Mucilaginibacter paludis DSM 18603: one gene and its partner. The protein of the gene in region 1 interacts with the protein of each later gene in a pairwise test. Links are inferred from orthologs where the notes say so. Each region holds a gene or a part of one and is shown in the gene's direction. Other genes may lie near its edges. The genes, in order: rpe and eno.

What was found.
Region 2: the proteins of rpe (region 1) and eno interact in binary tests that used the Escherichia coli proteins (3 or more experiments, as listed by UniProt). The link is inferred for Mucilaginibacter paludis DSM 18603 from one-to-one orthologs.

Annotation. Positions count from the first base shown.
Region 1 is NZ_CM001403.1:6,529,160-6,537,610, forward strand. Bases 3,688-6,558 are described here. They hold rpe (ribulose-phosphate 3-epimerase), read left to right. Parts: upstream 3,688-4,731; coding sequence 4,732-5,385; downstream 5,386-6,558. Other genes in these bases: pnp (polyribonucleotide nucleotidyltransferase), read left to right, coding at 3,688-3,829; MUCPA_RS27420 (hypothetical protein), read left to right, coding at 4,020-4,295; serC (3-phosphoserine/phosphohydroxythreonine transaminase), read left to right, coding at 5,605-6,558. Also shown: MUCPA_RS27400 (menaquinone biosynthetic enzyme MqnA/MqnD family protein), read left to right, coding at 1-691; MUCPA_RS27405 (response regulator transcription factor), read right to left, coding at 678-1,046; rpsO (30S ribosomal protein S15), read left to right, coding at 1,274-1,552; more of pnp, read left to right, coding at 1,682-3,687; more of serC, read left to right, coding at 6,559-6,672; MUCPA_RS27435 (D-2-hydroxyacid dehydrogenase), read left to right, coding at 7,046-7,996; MUCPA_RS27440 (hypothetical protein), read right to left, coding at 8,053-8,451. UniProt on the Escherichia coli protein: Catalyzes the reversible epimerization of D-ribulose 5-phosphate to D-xylulose 5-phosphate.
Region 2 is NZ_CM001403.1:4,970,126-4,978,674, forward strand. The notes cover bases 2,062-5,030. They hold eno (phosphopyruvate hydratase), read left to right. Parts: upstream 2,062-2,882; coding sequence 2,883-4,178; downstream 4,179-5,030. Other genes in these bases: MUCPA_RS21030 (PP2C family protein-serine/threonine phosphatase), read left to right, coding at 2,062-2,618; MUCPA_RS21040 (hypothetical protein), read left to right, coding at 4,435-4,632; MUCPA_RS21045 (DEAD/DEAH box helicase), read left to right, coding at 4,961-5,030. Also shown: MUCPA_RS21020 (AAA family ATPase), read left to right, coding at 1-1,130; MUCPA_RS21025 (FHA domain-containing protein), read left to right, coding at 1,135-1,854; more of MUCPA_RS21030, read left to right, coding at 1,851-2,061; more of MUCPA_RS21045, read left to right, coding at 5,031-6,247; MUCPA_RS21050 (FtsB family cell division protein), read left to right, coding at 6,409-6,711; MUCPA_RS21055 (hypothetical protein), read right to left, coding at 7,669-7,872; MUCPA_RS21060 (IS4 family transposase), read left to right, coding at 7,947-8,549. UniProt on the Escherichia coli protein: Catalyzes the reversible conversion of 2-phosphoglycerate (2-PG) into phosphoenolpyruvate (PEP). It is essential for the degradation of carbohydrates via glycolysis.

The DNA of each region.
Region 1 (8,451 bases):
ATACGGCTTACAACACTCCGGTATTCTTGATCAAATTGAATTAAGTTTAGATGCTCCGGCAGACTGTGCCCAGAAGCTGATTGATGATGTGGTTGATATCGGGCTGATACCGGTTGCCGCAGTGTTGAACATACCCAACTGGCAAATTGTATCTGATTATTGCATTGGCGCCGTTGGCGCAGTAAATTCTGTGTTTATATTCAGCAATTGTAAAATTGAGGATGCCAGATATTTGCAGTTAGATCCGCAATCGCGCTCGTCCAATAACCTGGCTAAGGTATTGCTGAAAAATTATTGGAAGTTAAGCCCCGAGTTATTAATCGATGCGAATGACTATAGCGTTTCAACCGATCAGTTTACGGCCTTTGTGCAAATTGGAGACAGAACTTTTGGTAAGAAAGATCAATATGAGTACGTGTATGACCTGGCCGAAGAGTGGCAGAAGTTTACCGGCTTGCCTTTTATGTTTGCCGGCTGGATAGCTAACAAGCCTATACCTGAGGCGTTTATTACCGAGCTTAACCAAGCATTGAAATTAGGGTTGGATAGCCGAGCCGAGCTTTTTAAAGAGTTACCCAAGGTTGCAAATTTTGATGTGGAAGATTACCTGATGCATAAAATAGACTTTGATGTAACACCAGGAAAAAAAGAAGCGATGCAGCTGTTTCTAAACTACATCAGGACGCTTTAAGCAATTGCTGTTCAATTTTATCTAACAGCAAAAAGATATCAAAAGGTTTGGAGACGAAATCGTTGGCTCCCGATTCTAACACCGATTGAGTTAAATTAGGTGTAGCAGATATCATGATGACTGGTATGCCACTTGTTTGTTTGTCGGCTTTAATTTGCCTGCAAATATCTCTACCGTCCATTCCAGAGAGCATAATGTCCAGTAAAATAATATCTGGTTTATATTCGTCTATTTTATTGAACACTTCATCGCCTTTCGGTGTGGTATTCACATCATATCCCGAATATTGTAGTAATTCAACCAATGCATCCAAGATGTATGGGTCGTCATCAACAGCAAGTATTTTTTTTGACATGGAATTAGTTATACAATTTGGAAAGAAAAATGATGGTTATTGTGTGCTATAAAAACTGTCAATTTTAGTGCCATAATAGTTTGATTTTTGACGAATTTTTAAAACAATTATTTGAGCCGGTTGGTAGTCGCCTTTTATTATTGGGATACCTTGCATAACTTAAAAACAAATACTACATTTGCGCCACAATTAACAAAAATTATTAACACTTTAATATTATTCAGGTAATGTATTTAAGTAAAGAAGCGAAACAAGAAATTTTCGCAAAACACGGCGCCGGACCGGCCGATACAGGTTCAGCAGAAGGACAAGTAGCATTATTCACCACACGTATTGCTCACTTAACCGGTCACTTAAAGAAAAACAAAAAAGATTTTTCTACCCAGTTATCACTGCAAAAATTAGTAGGTAAACGCCGTGCATTGCTGGCCTACCTTTACAAAAAAGATATTTCAAGGTATCGTGCTATCATCAAAGCTTTAGAGCTTCGCGACATCATTAAGTAAATATTTTCGCATTTTAATAAAAAGCCGTCGCAATTGCAGATGGCTTTTTTACTTTTGTGCAAATAATAATACACCATAAAAATAATCGCTGTACTCAAAAGATGAAAAGTGCAGCATAATAAAAAAAAGATGAGTTATAACGCAATTAAAAAAGTATTCGATTTAGGTGACGGCCGCACCATTGAGATCGAAACAGGAAAATTGGCCAAACAAGCCGATGGTTCGGTTGTGGTAAAAATGGGCGACACCATGTTGCTGGCTACGGTAGTATCAACTCCGGAAGCTAAAGAAGGTGTTGACTTTTTACCACTATCTGTTGATTATCAGGAAAAATATGCTGCTACTGGCCGTATCCCTGGTGGTTTTTTACGCCGCGAGGCACGTTTATCAGATTACGAGGTTTTGATCTCGCGTTTGGTTGACCGCGCCTTACGTCCATTATTCCCTGATGATTATCATGCCGATGTACAAGTGATGATCAGCTTGATCAGTGCTGATAAAAACATTATGCCTGATTGCCTTGCAGGTTTAGCAGCTTCGGCGGCTATTGCTGTTTCTGATATTCCTTTTAACGGCCCTATCTCAGAAGTTCGTGTAGCTAAAATTGATGGCAAGTTGGTAATTAACCCAACCGTTAGCGATTTAGAGCGCGCTTCGTTAGAGTTTATTGTTGCAGGTTCTGCAAGCGATATTAACATGGTTGAAGGTGAGTGCAGCGAAATTCAGGAAGCTGAATTGGTTGAGGCTATCAAATTTGCACACGATGCTATCAAAATCCAGGTTCAGGCCCAGGTTGAACTAGCTGCCGAGGTTGCTAAAGCAAAAGTAAAACGCGTTTACAGCCACGAGCATAGTAACGAAGACTTAAAGAAACAGGTTTTTGCCGATACTTACGATAAAGTTTACGCCATTGCTGCGTCGGCTTCTTCAAAAGATGAGCGCTCTGAGGCTTTTAAAAATTTACAAAAAGAAGTTGTTGCTTCTTTAGGTGAAGATGCCGATGATGTAAGCAAGTTTTTAGCGAAAAAATATTTCCACGATGTGCAGTATGATGCCGTACGTAACCTGGTATTAGACGAAGGTAAGCGTTTAGATGGCCGTACAACTACCCAAATACGCCCTATATGGAGCGAGGTTGGTTATTTACCTGCTGCTCACGGTTCTGCCGTGTTTACCCGTGGCGAAACACAAGCGTTAACTACGGTTACTTTGGGTGCAAAGGATGATGAGCAAATGATTGATGGCGCGTTTATTAACGGCTACCAAAAATTTCTGCTTCACTATAATTTCCCTGGTTTTTCAACCGGCGAAGTTCGCCCTAACAGGGGAGCTGGCCGTCGCGAAATTGGCCACGGTAATTTAGCTATGCGTTCGTTAAAACAGGTATTGCCTGATGAAAACGAAAACCCATACACTATCCGTATCGTATCTGATATTTTAGAATCAAACGGATCATCATCAATGGCTACGGTTTGTGCAGGTACACTGGCTTTGATGGATGCAGGTATCAAAATCAAGGCACCTGTATCAGGTATAGCCATGGGCTTGATTACCAATCCCGAAGGAACCAAATACGCTATCTTATCGGATATCTTGGGCGATGAAGATCACTTAGGTGATATGGACTTTAAGGTTACCGGTACCGAAAAAGGTATTGTAGCTTGCCAGATGGATTTAAAAATCAATGGTTTATCTTATGAAGTGTTATCAAAGGCCTTAGATCAGGCTAAAGAAGGCCGTCTTCATATCCTGAACGAAATGAAGAAAACCATCGACATTCCACGTGATGATTATAAAGCGCATGCGCCACGTATTGTATCCATGCGTATCGATAAAGAATTTATCGGTGCCGTTATTGGTCCCGGTGGTAAAATTATCCAGGAAATGCAACGTGAATCGGGTGCTACCATCTCTATCGAAGAAAAAGATAATCAAGGTATCATCCAGATATTTGGCGATAACAAGGAGTCGATCGATAAAGCGGTTACCCGTATCCGCCAGATTGTAGCTAAGCCGGAAGTTGGCGAAATTTACGAAGGTAAAGTTCGTTCTATCATGCCGTTTGGTGCCTTTGTTGAAATTATGCCAGGTAAAGATGGTTTACTGCATATTTCGGAAATTGACCATAAACGCATTGAAACAATGGATGGCATTTTTGAAATTGGCGATGAAGTTAGGGTGAAACTGTTGGATGTGGATAAGCAAGGAAAGTTAAAGCTTTCAAGAAAAGCTCTATTGCCGCGCCCACCACGTACCGATGCGCCTGCTCAAAGCTAATTTGTATCAATAATAAAAGAAGAAACCCTCAGAAACGAGGGTTTTTTCTTTTATATTAGTTCCCTAAAGCGCCATTGGCGGGTTTAAAAGTGCTTTTTTAAAAAACATCAAACAATTTTGTTTTCCGTTCCTTTTTAACAAGGTTATCTATGAGTAAATGTATACGTAATATCCGCTCCTATTGAATATAATGATACAAACGCCCAATGATCCTTTAAATTTCTTAAATAATTCGTCGGCGGATCCTGCGCGCAAAAGTGCCCAAACAGATTTGATCGAGCAGTTATTGTATGAGATTATCAGGGTAAAGGATCTGATTAAATATTACGACGATATCCCCAATGGTGCCGGGCAGTTAGGATCGTCAATTCTCACCGAATTAGTGGCCGAAGCCTACAAATCGCTGGTTGACTACGACACCGTATTAATGAAAAAATATTACGATCTGCTGCAAAATTGCGATTAACTTTCAGCAGCGCAGCCTCCCTTATTTACATGCTATGCAAATCTTCAGCTGGTGGCCCCGATTTCCCTGCTTGTAGTATTAGAATTGCCTGAAAAGGGATTTTTGCGTCAATAAAATCAAATGAACTTTTTTAATGCGTTTGCCCTGTATGCAGATAGCAGGCACAGTTATCATCATAACGGAATCCTGCTGACAAGGGAGCACCCTACGGAGCCAAAACTTTCTTTTTTTTGTTCCCTATATATAAACAGGGAGCTCCTGCCGGAGTTCTTTAACGGTTGTTTTTGACTCCAGCGGACTGGCCTGTTTATAGCAAAGAGGCCTTTAACCTGCTTTGGCTCCGTAGGAGCCTCCTCTTACTTTTTTAATGCGTTTGCCCTGCTATCCGCACTGATAAAAGGCTATGATACCCGAAATTTTGTGTAAGTTTGGCCGCATGAATCACCTGATTTCTCCCTCTATATTAACAGCTAACTTTGCCAATTTGCAAAAGGATATTGATATGCTTAATCAAAGCCAGGCTGATTGGATACATGTAGATGTAATGGATGGCGTTTTTGTGCCCAACATATCATTCGGTTTCGCTGTAATTAAAGCAATTAAGCAATTTGCTCAAAAACCATTGGATGTCCATTTAATGATCGTTGACCCGGACAGGTACCTGGAAGAGTTTAAAAACGCGGGTGCTGATGGCATTACCGTACATTACGAAGCCTGTACGCATTTAAACCGAACCATCAATAAAATTAAGGAGTTGGGTTGCAGGGCGGGAGTGGCGCTTAATCCGCACACGCCAGTTGCTTTGCTTGACGATATTATAGCAGACCTGGACCTGGTATTGATCATGTCAGTCAATCCGGGTTTTGGTGCGCAAAAGTTTTTATCAAACACCTACAAAAAAATAGCCGACCTTAAAAAGTTATGTGCTTTACGTAACCCGGAACTGTATATCGAAATTGACGGCGGAGTTGATGCAGGTAACGCTGCTCAATTGATTAACACCGGTGCAAATGTTTTAGTTGCGGGCAATGCGGTGTTCTCGGCTAATGATCCAAGTGCTGCTGTTGCTACGCTTAAATCAATTGTATAAGAGGCTATGATGGAGTATAACACCATGACATTGGCGTTAACTAAATATTTTTTTTAATCAGTAGCTATACAATTTCAAATTATTTACCTTCGGGGCGTAAAAATTGAAATGCTCTTAATACAGCATCTAAATTTTAAACACAATAATAATATACAAAGTCTATAGTTTTTAAGGTGAAACTTTAAAACAGGTAAGCTGACTAAAATAAATTATATAAATATGAAACATAATTTTGGTGCCGGACCAGGCATTTTGCCAAACGAAGTATTAAAACAAGCCGCAGAGGGCGTATTAAATTTGAATGGGATAGGATTATCTGTTCTGGAAATATCGCACCGCTCTGTTGAATTTGAGGCTGTTTTAGATGAGGCCGTTCGTTTGGTGAAAGAATTGTTTAACGTGCCCGAAGGTTATTCTGTGTTGTTTTTACAAGGTGGCGCAAGTACGCAATTTGCCATGGTGCCTTATAACCTGTTGCCTTCTGACGGAAAAGCTGCTTATGTTGAAAGTGGTGTATGGGCTAACAAGGCTATCAAAGAAGCCAAATTTTTTGGCGATGTACAGGTTTTGGCCACCGGTAAAGAAAATAATTTCAAATCGATCCCTAAAGATTTTGAAATTCCTGCCGATGCTGCTTATCTGCATATTACATCCAACAATACCATTTATGGCACCCAGTTGCACCAGTTCCCACAGTCGCCAGTACCATTGATTTGCGATATGTCTTCAGATATATTCAGCCGTAAGGTTAACGTGGCCGATTTTGGTTTGATATACGCTGGCGCTCAAAAAAACATGGGGCCCGCAGGTACCACCTTGGTGATTGTTAAGGACGAGATATTGGGTAAAGTTGACCGTAAAATACCGGCCATGCTGAACTACCAAACCCAGATTGAAGGCGGATCGATGTACAATACACCTCCGGTATTTGCCATTTACGTATCCATGCTTACTTTGCGCTGGTTAAAGGCTAAGGGTGGGGTAGAGGCTATCGAAAAAGAAAATGATGCTAAAGCTGCCGCTTTATACGCGGAGATTGATCGTAACCCTTTATTTAAAGGCGTATGCGTGCCCGAAGATCGTTCTAAGATGAACGTATGCTTTTTAACCGAAAATCCTGAACACGAAAAACCTTTCCTTAAACTTTGCGAAGAAAAGGATATTGTAGGTGTAAAAGGTCATCGCAGCGCAGGTGGTTTCAGAGCATCAATATACAATGCATTACCTATCACCAGCGTACATGTGCTGATTGATGCCATGCAGGAGTTTGCAGAAAAAAACAGATAGTTATTAGGTGTATTGAGTTGTTGGTTATTAAGTTATTAAGTTATTAAGTTATTAAGTTATTAAGTTATTAAGTTATTAAGTTATTAAGTTATTAAGTTATTAAGTTATTATTAAGTTATTAAGTTATTAAGTTATTAAGTTATTAAGTTATTAAGTTATTAAGTTATTAAGTTATTAAGTTATTAAGTTATTAAGTTATTAAGTTATTAAGTTATACTTCCTATAAACCAAACGACAGTAAATCAATGGCTCAACATGAGCGAGAGTCAATAACCAATAACTTAATAACCCAATAACCAATAACCAGGTAACCATTAACTCAATAACAAATAACTCAATAACCAGTAACCAGTAACCCAATAACAAAAACAAAATGATCAAAATATTAGCTAACGATGGTATTGATCCGGCTGGAAAGGCGCTTTTAGAAGCAGCCGGCTTTTTGGTTGACACCGTAAATATCCCGCAGGATGAATTGCCTGCAAAATTAAACGAATATGATGCCATCACCGTTCGCAGTGCCACCAAGGTGCGCAAGGCGTTGATGGATGCCTGCCCTAACCTTAAATTAGTTGGGCGTGGTGGCGTAGGTGTTGATAACATTGATGTGGATTATGCCAAAGAAAAAGGCATTGCCGTATTTAACACACCTGCATCATCATCACTGTCTGTTGCCGAATTGGTTTTCGGTCATTTATTTACAGGAGTACGCTTTTTGTATGATAGTAACCGCAAAATGCCTGTTGAAGGCGGTAGTAAGTTTAACGATCTTAAAAAAGCTTATGCCAAAGGCATCGAATTGCGTGGTAAAACCATTGGTATTTTGGGTTTTGGGCGCATAGGCCGCGAGGTGGCTAAAACTGCCATAGGTTTAGGTATGGATGTTTTGGCTTATGATCTTTTTCCTTTTAACCCCGAAGTTGATTTGGTTTTAGGAGGCGGAATTGAAGTTAAAGCATCGGTAAAAGTGGCTACCAAAGAAGAAGTAATTGCACAAAGCGATTTCATCAGTCTGCATGTTCCTTTTACAGATAAACCGGTATTAGGTGCTGAAGAGCTTGCACAAGTAAAAAAAGGCGTTGGCCTGGTTAACTGCTCACGTGGTGGTACTATTGACGAACTTGCCTTAATTGAAGCCTTAAACAGCGGCAAAGTAGGCTTTGCAGGTTTAGATGTGTTCGATAACGAACCTACACCGCGCGAAGAGATTTTGAAACACCCTAAGATATCCTTAACCCCGCACATCGGCGCGGCAACCAACGAAGCCCAGGAACGGATTGGCGTTGAGCTGGCTAACCTGATTATAGGGTACTTTAACAAGTAAGCCACTATTGAATATAAACAGAAAAGGGCCGGGAATTTTCCTGGCCCTTTTCTGTTTTACTGGGTTATATTAAATGATCCGGAAACTCTTACGGAGTCATAAGTAGTGGTATTATACATTTTCCCGTCGAAAGTACCTCTTACAGTACCTTTTGCTGTACCATATAAGGCAGATGTAAGGGTAATACTTGCAGTAGTTACTTTAACAACTTCTGATCCGCCGGCTGCTGTTAACGTTAGGTTGGGTAAGTTGACACCCGCGCCCCAACCATTCATAGGATAAGTTCCGGGTGTGGTTCCACTGAAACTTAAATCAAAACTGGTAGTTAGCGCCAGGTTTACATCTTTCGGCGCTGCTGTAATTAGCGTTGAGCGTGTACTTGAGCCCGGCACGATGGTAGTCCCAAACGAGGTAAGGTAGGCGGGTGAGGTCCAGGTATAGGTGGTGCCATTATC
Region 2 (8,549 bases), 1.6 Mb from region 1 along the record:
CGCGCTTTTCAAAGAAAATTACCTTTGACGATTATGGGCCCGATGAGCTTAGCCAGATTATGCTCTCGATGATAGCGCAAAATGGCTTTACTGCCGACGATGCAGCTAAGGCGAGAATAAAGGCTTATCTGGCTGATGTTTACAATAAACGGGATAAACGTTTTGCCAATGGGCGTACCGTGCGAAACGCGTTTGAGGATATGGTGCAAACCCAATCGCGGCGCATTGTCAAGCAAAAAAACAGCGGCCTCGCATTTAACCCAATGGCTATCATGGAGGACGATGTTCCTTTTGAACCCGCGAAAGAAATATCACCCGCTGACGCGTTGGCCGAGCTGAACCAGCTCATAGGTTTGCGCGCCGTGAAAGATGAGATTGGCGGCCTGATCAGTTTTTTAGAAATTGAAAAGATGCGTGCTGCAAGCGGGCAAACAGGCGGTACCACCTTGAATTTGCATTTTATATTTAAGGGTAAGCCCGGAACCGGTAAAACCACCGTGGCGCGTATCCTGGCCAAAGTTTTTAAGGCTTTAGGGGTATTGCCTGTTGGCCAGTTGATTGAAACCGACCGTAAGGATTTGGTAGGCCAGTATGTTGGCCATACGGCTAAGCAAACCTCGGATGTAATTGATAAGGCTATGGGAGGAGTTCTATTTATTGATGAAGCCTATACGCTGATCCCCGAAGGGAACCCCAATGATTTTGGTAAAGAAGCCGTGGATACGCTGTTAAAACGGATGGAAGACGATAAAGGGAAATTTATTGTTATCGCCGCCGGTTACTCGGGCGATATGGACCGGTTTGTGGCCTCTAACGATGGGCTTGCCTCCCGTTTCCCTAAGATGATCCTTTTTGAGGATTATCAGCCCGGCGAGCTGAACGAAATTTTTAAATTGATGCTGGCCAAAAATGGATTAAGTATGGCCACGGCGGATGCCGCTAAGGCGATGCAACTTTTTGAGGATATGTATCGCAACAGGGATAATAACTTTGCTAACGGGCGCACCGTTCGGAATTTATTTGAACATAGCCTCGAAAAACAAGCGGTTAGGCTAAGCCGTATAAAACAGCAGGGTACAGAGATATCAAGTATGATCAACGAAGTTATTTATGACGATATGATTGTTTAAGCTGATGAGTGAAACCATAAAATGCCTGGATTGTACAGCCGATATTGACACCGATAGCTGCTACTGCGACCAATGTGGCAAAGAGATATTTTTGTGCGAAACCTGCGCCCAGCCGGGCAATCAAAAATTTTGCGAGTTTGACGGCGGAGTGCTGGCACCTGCTAAACAGCGGTTGCGCCCGGTGGGTACTTTACATCCTGCCGGTACTACAGTTAACAGCCCATCTTTTGATATTTCTACGGGCACGGATACGCCGCCGCCGCTTCCCGCAATGCCGGTTTTAAATAGTCCACCGCCGCCTGCGCCGTTGCGTGATTTAAATACCCCGTCGCCAATCGCGGTTGAGCCGGTTGTGCCGGGGCTAAAGCTAACAAACAACAATCTCAATATAACGCTCGATATTCAACCCGGCGATGTGCTGGGGAGGAATACCGGTGCTTATGCAGAGCAACTTAAAAATTTTTCGGCCATATCAGGCAAGCACCTGGTGTTTAAATTTGAACCGGCTACGGGCTGGGCTTTTCAGGATGTGGGTTCAACCAATGGTACCAAATATGCTAAATCAAACATCAGTTGGAACCAGGTAGGTAAATGTACTCCGGGGGAATGGATCAGGATGGAAGACGAGGCCTTTTTATTGATGGCTAATATTGAGTTTGCATTAAAAATTGAGCAGCCTTTTAAACCGGGTACTTCTGCATCCAACACCACACAAAGAATATGAATTTTAGTATAGAAGCGATATGCGATATCGGCGTAGTAAGGCAGAACAATGAGGATATGATTCTCATTGGCGACCAGGTGATCCGCGATGATTCAGCCGAGTATGCGATAGATGCCGGTGAACGTAATTTCATGATCGCCGTATCCGATGGGATGGGAGGGCACCAGGCCGGCGAAGTAGCCAGCGAAACGGTGCTGCAAAGAATGAAGCTCGCTGTGTCGGGTTTGGGCAACGCGCTTAATCCGGAACAACTCAAGACCTATTTTGAGGTTAAGATAAAGGAAACCCACCAGGAACTTAATGCGATGGGGGAGGCAAACCCTGCTTACTATAAATTAGGCGCCACGTTTACAAGCTTATTTATTTACAACAAAAAAGCCTTTATCATTAATATTGGCGATAGCAGGTTATATCGTTTGCGGGGTGGTTTACTGGCCCAATTAACAAACGACCATAGCTTAAGTGATTGGTTAAACAATTCCGACATTCCGCGCAATATATTAGCTAACGCGTTTGGCGGCGGTGTTCAGCAAATTTATTTTGATTTTGAAGAAACCAATTTGCTTGATGGTGATACCTTGCTTTTGTGTTCGGACGGCTTAAGCGGAGAATTAACCTTTGACGAGATTGAGACCATGCTGGCATCAACAGATCCGCTTTCTGTAATGGTTAACCGTGCCAGGGCAAACGGCGGGAGAGACAATATATCTGCCATCAAAATCGGCATTAAAATGAGCGGTTCAGGCAATCCAAGTTCCGTCTAAGGGTAATTTATTGCCATGATAAGCATGGTAGCTACTTCTTCTATCAGTGTAAGCAGGCTTAAAACGGGCTATTTTACCTTAGTGTAAATTGTACACAAAAATATTGTTATCATTGTGGTAAATCATCGTTTAATTGTAGAAGTTTTTATAATTTAGCGGCGCTTGTCAGGCGAGGGTTAATATTATAATTGTTTAATTATTACTGCCCTAAGTTGATGATAGCAACTAACTAATAACCTTTTTTAACCAGTAACATTTTATAACATGAGTATTATAATTAACGTTCACGCCCGCCAGATACTTGATTCGCGCGGTAACCCAACTATTGAAGTTGAAGTATTAACCGAAAATGGTGCGCTTGGCCGTGCCGCTGTTCCTTCCGGCGCATCAACGGGTGTACACGAGGCTGTTGAACTGCGTGACAACGATAAAACAAAATATATGGGTAAAGGCGTTTTAAAAGCCGTTGCCAATGTAAACGATACTATTGCCCCCGCTTTAAAAGGGTTTGATGTTTTTGAACAAAACAGTATCGATAAATTAATGATTGAGCTTGACGGTACACCTAACAAAGGCAATTTAGGCGCCAATGCCATTTTGGGTGTTTCGCTTGCCGTTGCCAAAGCTGCCGCTCAGGAAAGCCGTCAGCCTTTATATCGCTATGTTGGTGGTGTAAATGCTAACACTTTACCTATCCCGATGATGAACATCGTTAACGGTGGTTCTCACTCTGATGCGCCTATCGCGTTCCAGGAGTTTATGATTATGCCGGTTGGCGCACCTTCATTCTCTGAAGCTTTAAGGTGGGGTGCCGAAGTATTCCATAACCTGAAAAAAATATTACACGACAGAGGTTTATCAACAGCTGTTGGCGACGAAGGTGGTTTTGCCCCAACTTTTGACAGCACCGAGGATGGCGTTGAAACCATTTTGAAAGCTATTGAAAAAGCAGGTTACAAAGTAGGCGAAGATATTTGTTTAGCTTTCGACTGTGCCGCCTCAGAATTTTATGTTGATGGCAAATACGACTATACTAAGTTTGAAGGCGAAAAAGGTGCTATCCGCAGCAGCGCCGAGCAAGCAGAATACCTGGCTCAGTTAGCCGAAAAATACCCTGTAATTTCTATCGAAGATGGTATGGCCGAGGATGATTGGGATGGCTGGAAATTATTGACCGACAAAATTGGCGATAAAGTACAATTAGTAGGTGATGATTTGTTTGTAACCAACGTAAAACGTTTACAAATGGGTATCGACCAAGGTGTTGGTAACTCTATCCTGGTAAAGGTTAACCAAATCGGATCATTAACTGAAACTATTGATGCCGTGAGCTTAGCTCAAACTAACGGTTATACCTCGGTAATGAGCCACCGTTCGGGCGAAACAGAAGATGCTACCATTGCCGATTTAGCTGTGGCCTTAAACTGCGGTCAGATCAAAACCGGTTCAGCTTCACGTTCCGACCGGATAGCTAAATACAACCAGTTGCTGCGTATCGAAGAAGAATTAGGCGCTAACGCGAAATTTATCGGTAAGAATTTTAAATACGCTAAGAAATAGATTCACTCACGAATTTGAGAATTTTCACTAATTTCACGAATGAAGGCGAATTTTCACGAATTAATGGGAGCCGGTCAGTAATGATCGGCTTTTTTTATTTCAGGCATTGTTACGCTATCGGTATTGAGTATCCGCATTATCGCTATTAATACCTATGGTACGGAGTATCCTATTCCTTATAATTAGTGAAAATTCGGCTTTATTGGTGGAATTCGTGCCAATTATTTTATAGCTTAGTAATAGTAATTGCGTGGTTATGAAAAGAAGAATGGCTATGGTAGTAAACCATGTTAACATAGAAGATGAGGATAAATTGGATGTGCTTTTTTGGCAGTCAAAACCAGCAAAAGAAAGAATAGCCGAAGTTACCCGTTTAAGAGTAAATTATTACACATGGTTGAATGGGCACTATCCAGAGAAAATTGCTGAAGTTGTTGCGAAGCGTTCGTTATGATTTTAAGTTCTTGTATTATTTATTCCTACTCTACAGTTGTAAGCCCTATCCGAGGCACTTCCATTTATCATTGTATCCATAGGCTAAATTCCTCTTTGTAATTCGTGAAAATTCGCCCTTATTCGTGAAATTAGTATCTATTACAATTCGTGAAAATTCGCTTTCATTCGTGAAATTCGTGCCAATTCTCAAATTAGTGTCCATCAAATAAAAACCGTATCTTTGCAGCAATATATGTGATTTACATGTATCCGCACTTAACCGGCTCTGATTTACACCAAATCTCATATCCTTTTATAGAGCGGGAACTTTATATTAAAAACATTTCATGTCATTCGAAAATTTAAAATTGATTGAGCCCATCCTCAAGGCCTTAAAACATGAGGGATATACCAATCCAACGCCTATTCAGGAACAATCCATCCCGATTATATTAGAGAGAAAAGATCTTTTAGGATGCGCGCAAACCGGTACAGGTAAAACTGCCGCATTTGCCATCCCGATTTTACAGATCCTGTATCAGGAGAAAGTACAAAACAGGGATCATAAGGGCATCAAGACGCTGATACTAACCCCCACACGCGAATTGGCTATCCAAATCGACGAAAGTTTTGCCGCTTATGGCAAGCATACCGGTTTAAAACACCTGGTTATATTTGGCGGCGTTTCGCAACATCACCAGGTGGAAGCCTTAAAACGTGGTGTAGATATCTTGGTAGCTACACCGGGCCGTTTACTTGATCTGGTACAGCAAAAATTTGTACACCTGGAGAGCCTCAAAATACTGGTACTTGATGAGGCCGACCGCATGCTGGATATGGGCTTTGTGAACGATGTGAAGAAAATTATCGCCAAGATACCTGTTAAGCGTCAAACGCTGTTCTTCTCGGCAACAATGCCGAAAGAGATCCAGACTTTGGCTGATACCATCTTAAATAAACCCGAAAAAGTAGAAGTTACCCCCGTATCATCAACAGCTGATACGATACAGCAAGGCATTTATTTTGTAGATAAGAACGATAAAAAATCGTTATTGATCCACATCCTGAAAGATAAAAAGATTGAAACTGCGCTTGTATTTACCCGTACCAAGCATGGTGCCGATAAGGTGGTGAAGGATTTAATCAGAGTAGGCATTACCGCCGAGGCGATACACGGCAATAAATCACAGAATGCGCGTCAGCGTGCTTTAACTAACTTTAAAAATCGCAGTACCCGTATTTTGGTAGCAACCGATATTGCCGCACGTGGTATTGATGTGGACGATTTAACGCACGTGATCAACTACGAGTTGCCTAACGTACCAGAAACATACGTACACCGTATTGGCCGTACAGGCCGCGCCGGAGCCAGTGGTATCGCCTTATCATTTTGCGATGCAGACGAGGGTGAATTTTTATACGACATTCATAAGCTGATCACCAAAGCTATCCCGGTAATTGATGATCAACCATATCCCATGAAAGCGCCGCATTTAGGTCCTGCTCCTAAAGGATCAGGAAAAAAGGCGCCAGCTTCGGGCCATAGAGGCGGAAGCGGCATGTCTGGCGCATCACGCGGTGGTGGCGGCGGTAAAAAGTTCGGCGAATTCAGGAGCCGGGCCAGAAGAGATTAAAGCATATACTTAAACATACCATTTGAACGGGGTGCGCGTAATAGTGCCTCGTTCAAATGGTTTTTTCGTTTAATGTTGATTGTTAATAAGTTAATAAACCTGATTTGCCTGGCTCAATATTTTGGAATATTTTTAACAAGGAAATTAATTAATTTAGTGCGATGAAAAGGCTTATAGATCTGCTTAAAAATAAATTCTTCCTGGTTACCATCGCCTTTATGGTATGGATGATATTTTTAGATAAGAACGACCTGTATTCTCAATACAGTAAGCACAACGATGTTGTAGAACTGGAAAAGCAACGCGACTTTTTGCTTCAACAAAATGCCCAGGTTACCAAAGATCTGGATGAACTTACCTCCGACAAACAAAAACTCGAAAAATTTGCCCGCGAAAAATACCTGATGAAGAAGGATAACGAGGATATTTTTGTGGTAGTGAGGAAGAAGAAGGAAGAAAAATAAGCGCTATTGATCGATTTTCAACCCGCGGTCTCTAAAGGATAAAACTGCAAAATCAATCAAAATTTAATTGCCGCTTGGCGATGGTTTAAGTTTACTAATAATCAGACCCTTACTCCGCCGTCATTGCGAGGAGGAACGACGAAGCAATCTCTACTCTACAGGGCGAACTTGCAGGACCGCTCTGCCTCAGTAAAGATTGCTTCGTGCCTCATATAACGTCTTTGTAAGTTGTTGATATACAGTGTTAAATGTCGTTGTGAGGAACGAAGCAATCGCGAACTATGCAGGGCAAACATGCCTTCGTATGATTGCTTCGTTCCTTATAATGAGGTGCGGTTAAGTTTTTGATTATCAGTTCGTATATTTTGCTCGGATAATCAGTATTCTTAATTTAAAGCATCTACCCGCTCAGTCGCCGCGGGAAAGGCTTTGTTCTTTTTGTCTTGACACAAAAAGAACCAAAAAAGTCAAGACTGCCCGAACCTTCCACCCGCGAGGCCAGCTCCCGGCCCGGCGTGCAGTTGGGCTTTTGCGCACTTCCTTTCTGCACCTAACAATCTACCAGGTTCAAAAGTCATCTCTGTTTTTTTCGGGCTCGCCCGTTAGGCCACTCAATGAGGTTCGTTGATGGTTTAAGTTTGCTAATAATAAGACCCTTACCTCATCGTCATTGCGAGGAGGAACGACGAAGCAATCTCTACTGTGCAGGGCGAACTTGCATGGCCGCTCTGCCTCAATAGAGATTGCTTCGTTTTTTATAACGACGTCTTTTTAAGTTTTTGATTATCAGTATATATAGCTCCTGTAATCAGTAGTCTTAATTTAGAGCATCGGCCCGCTTAGTCGCCGCGAGGCCTACCCAACCCGGTAGGGAAGGCTCAAAAAGGTCTCCCCTGTCGGGCATAGGCGTCAACCTAACACCTGACATTATTGGAGAAGATGTTTGGGCGATTAATTTCACTTGTCTTTTTCTTGTTTGGGAAGATTAGTTTTGGCTTTCTTTACACGTTTTAGTACGAAGCTATTTCTATCTTCTATCAACCATTCCATTTCTTCGCCTTTTTCTAACAGGCAAGCATCGGCAACTGCTGCCGGGAAGTTTACATAAAACGATTTGGTGCCTCCTCGCTCAACTTTTTGAACTTTTACTTTGTATCCCATTTTTTTTGATTAATATACATAGTATATATACTATGTAAATATAAATTATTTCACCCATTAATCAAAAAGACATAATGAAAAAGGTCGATTTTTTAGCGTTGCTAAATGCCATGAACATTGGTGCTGATCAAATAAAGAAAATAGCAATTGATACCGGATTTCTGATACGGAAAGGTCTTATAGAGCCTGCCGATATTTTATATGCCATTTGCTGCACGGCCACGCATGGAACGGTTAGCTTTAATGATCTGGCGGCAAAAATAGATGCGGAAACTACTGTTTCTGTAAGTAGGCAGGCAATTGCAAAAAAGACAAACAAAGAATCATGTGTGCTTTTTTTAAAAAAGATACTGGCCCTTGTTATTATCAGTAGAATCGGAAAGGAAGAAATCGATTCATTGCGCAGGGCAGGTAAATTTAAGCGTGTTTTAGTGCAGGACAGCACAATCATTAAGTTGCCCCTTAGGTTGTTTGGCTTTTTTTCGGGCGTCTCCAACGCCCAGTCCAGTGTTTGTAATGCCCGGATTCAGTGTGTTTACGATTTGATAACTGAAAGCTTTATTTATTTTACCATCGATTCTTATACTAAGAACGATCAGAAAGCCGCCCCCGAATTAACGATAGAAAACGGCGACCTTGTTATTCGGGACAGGGGGTATCTAACCCTTAAGGAAATC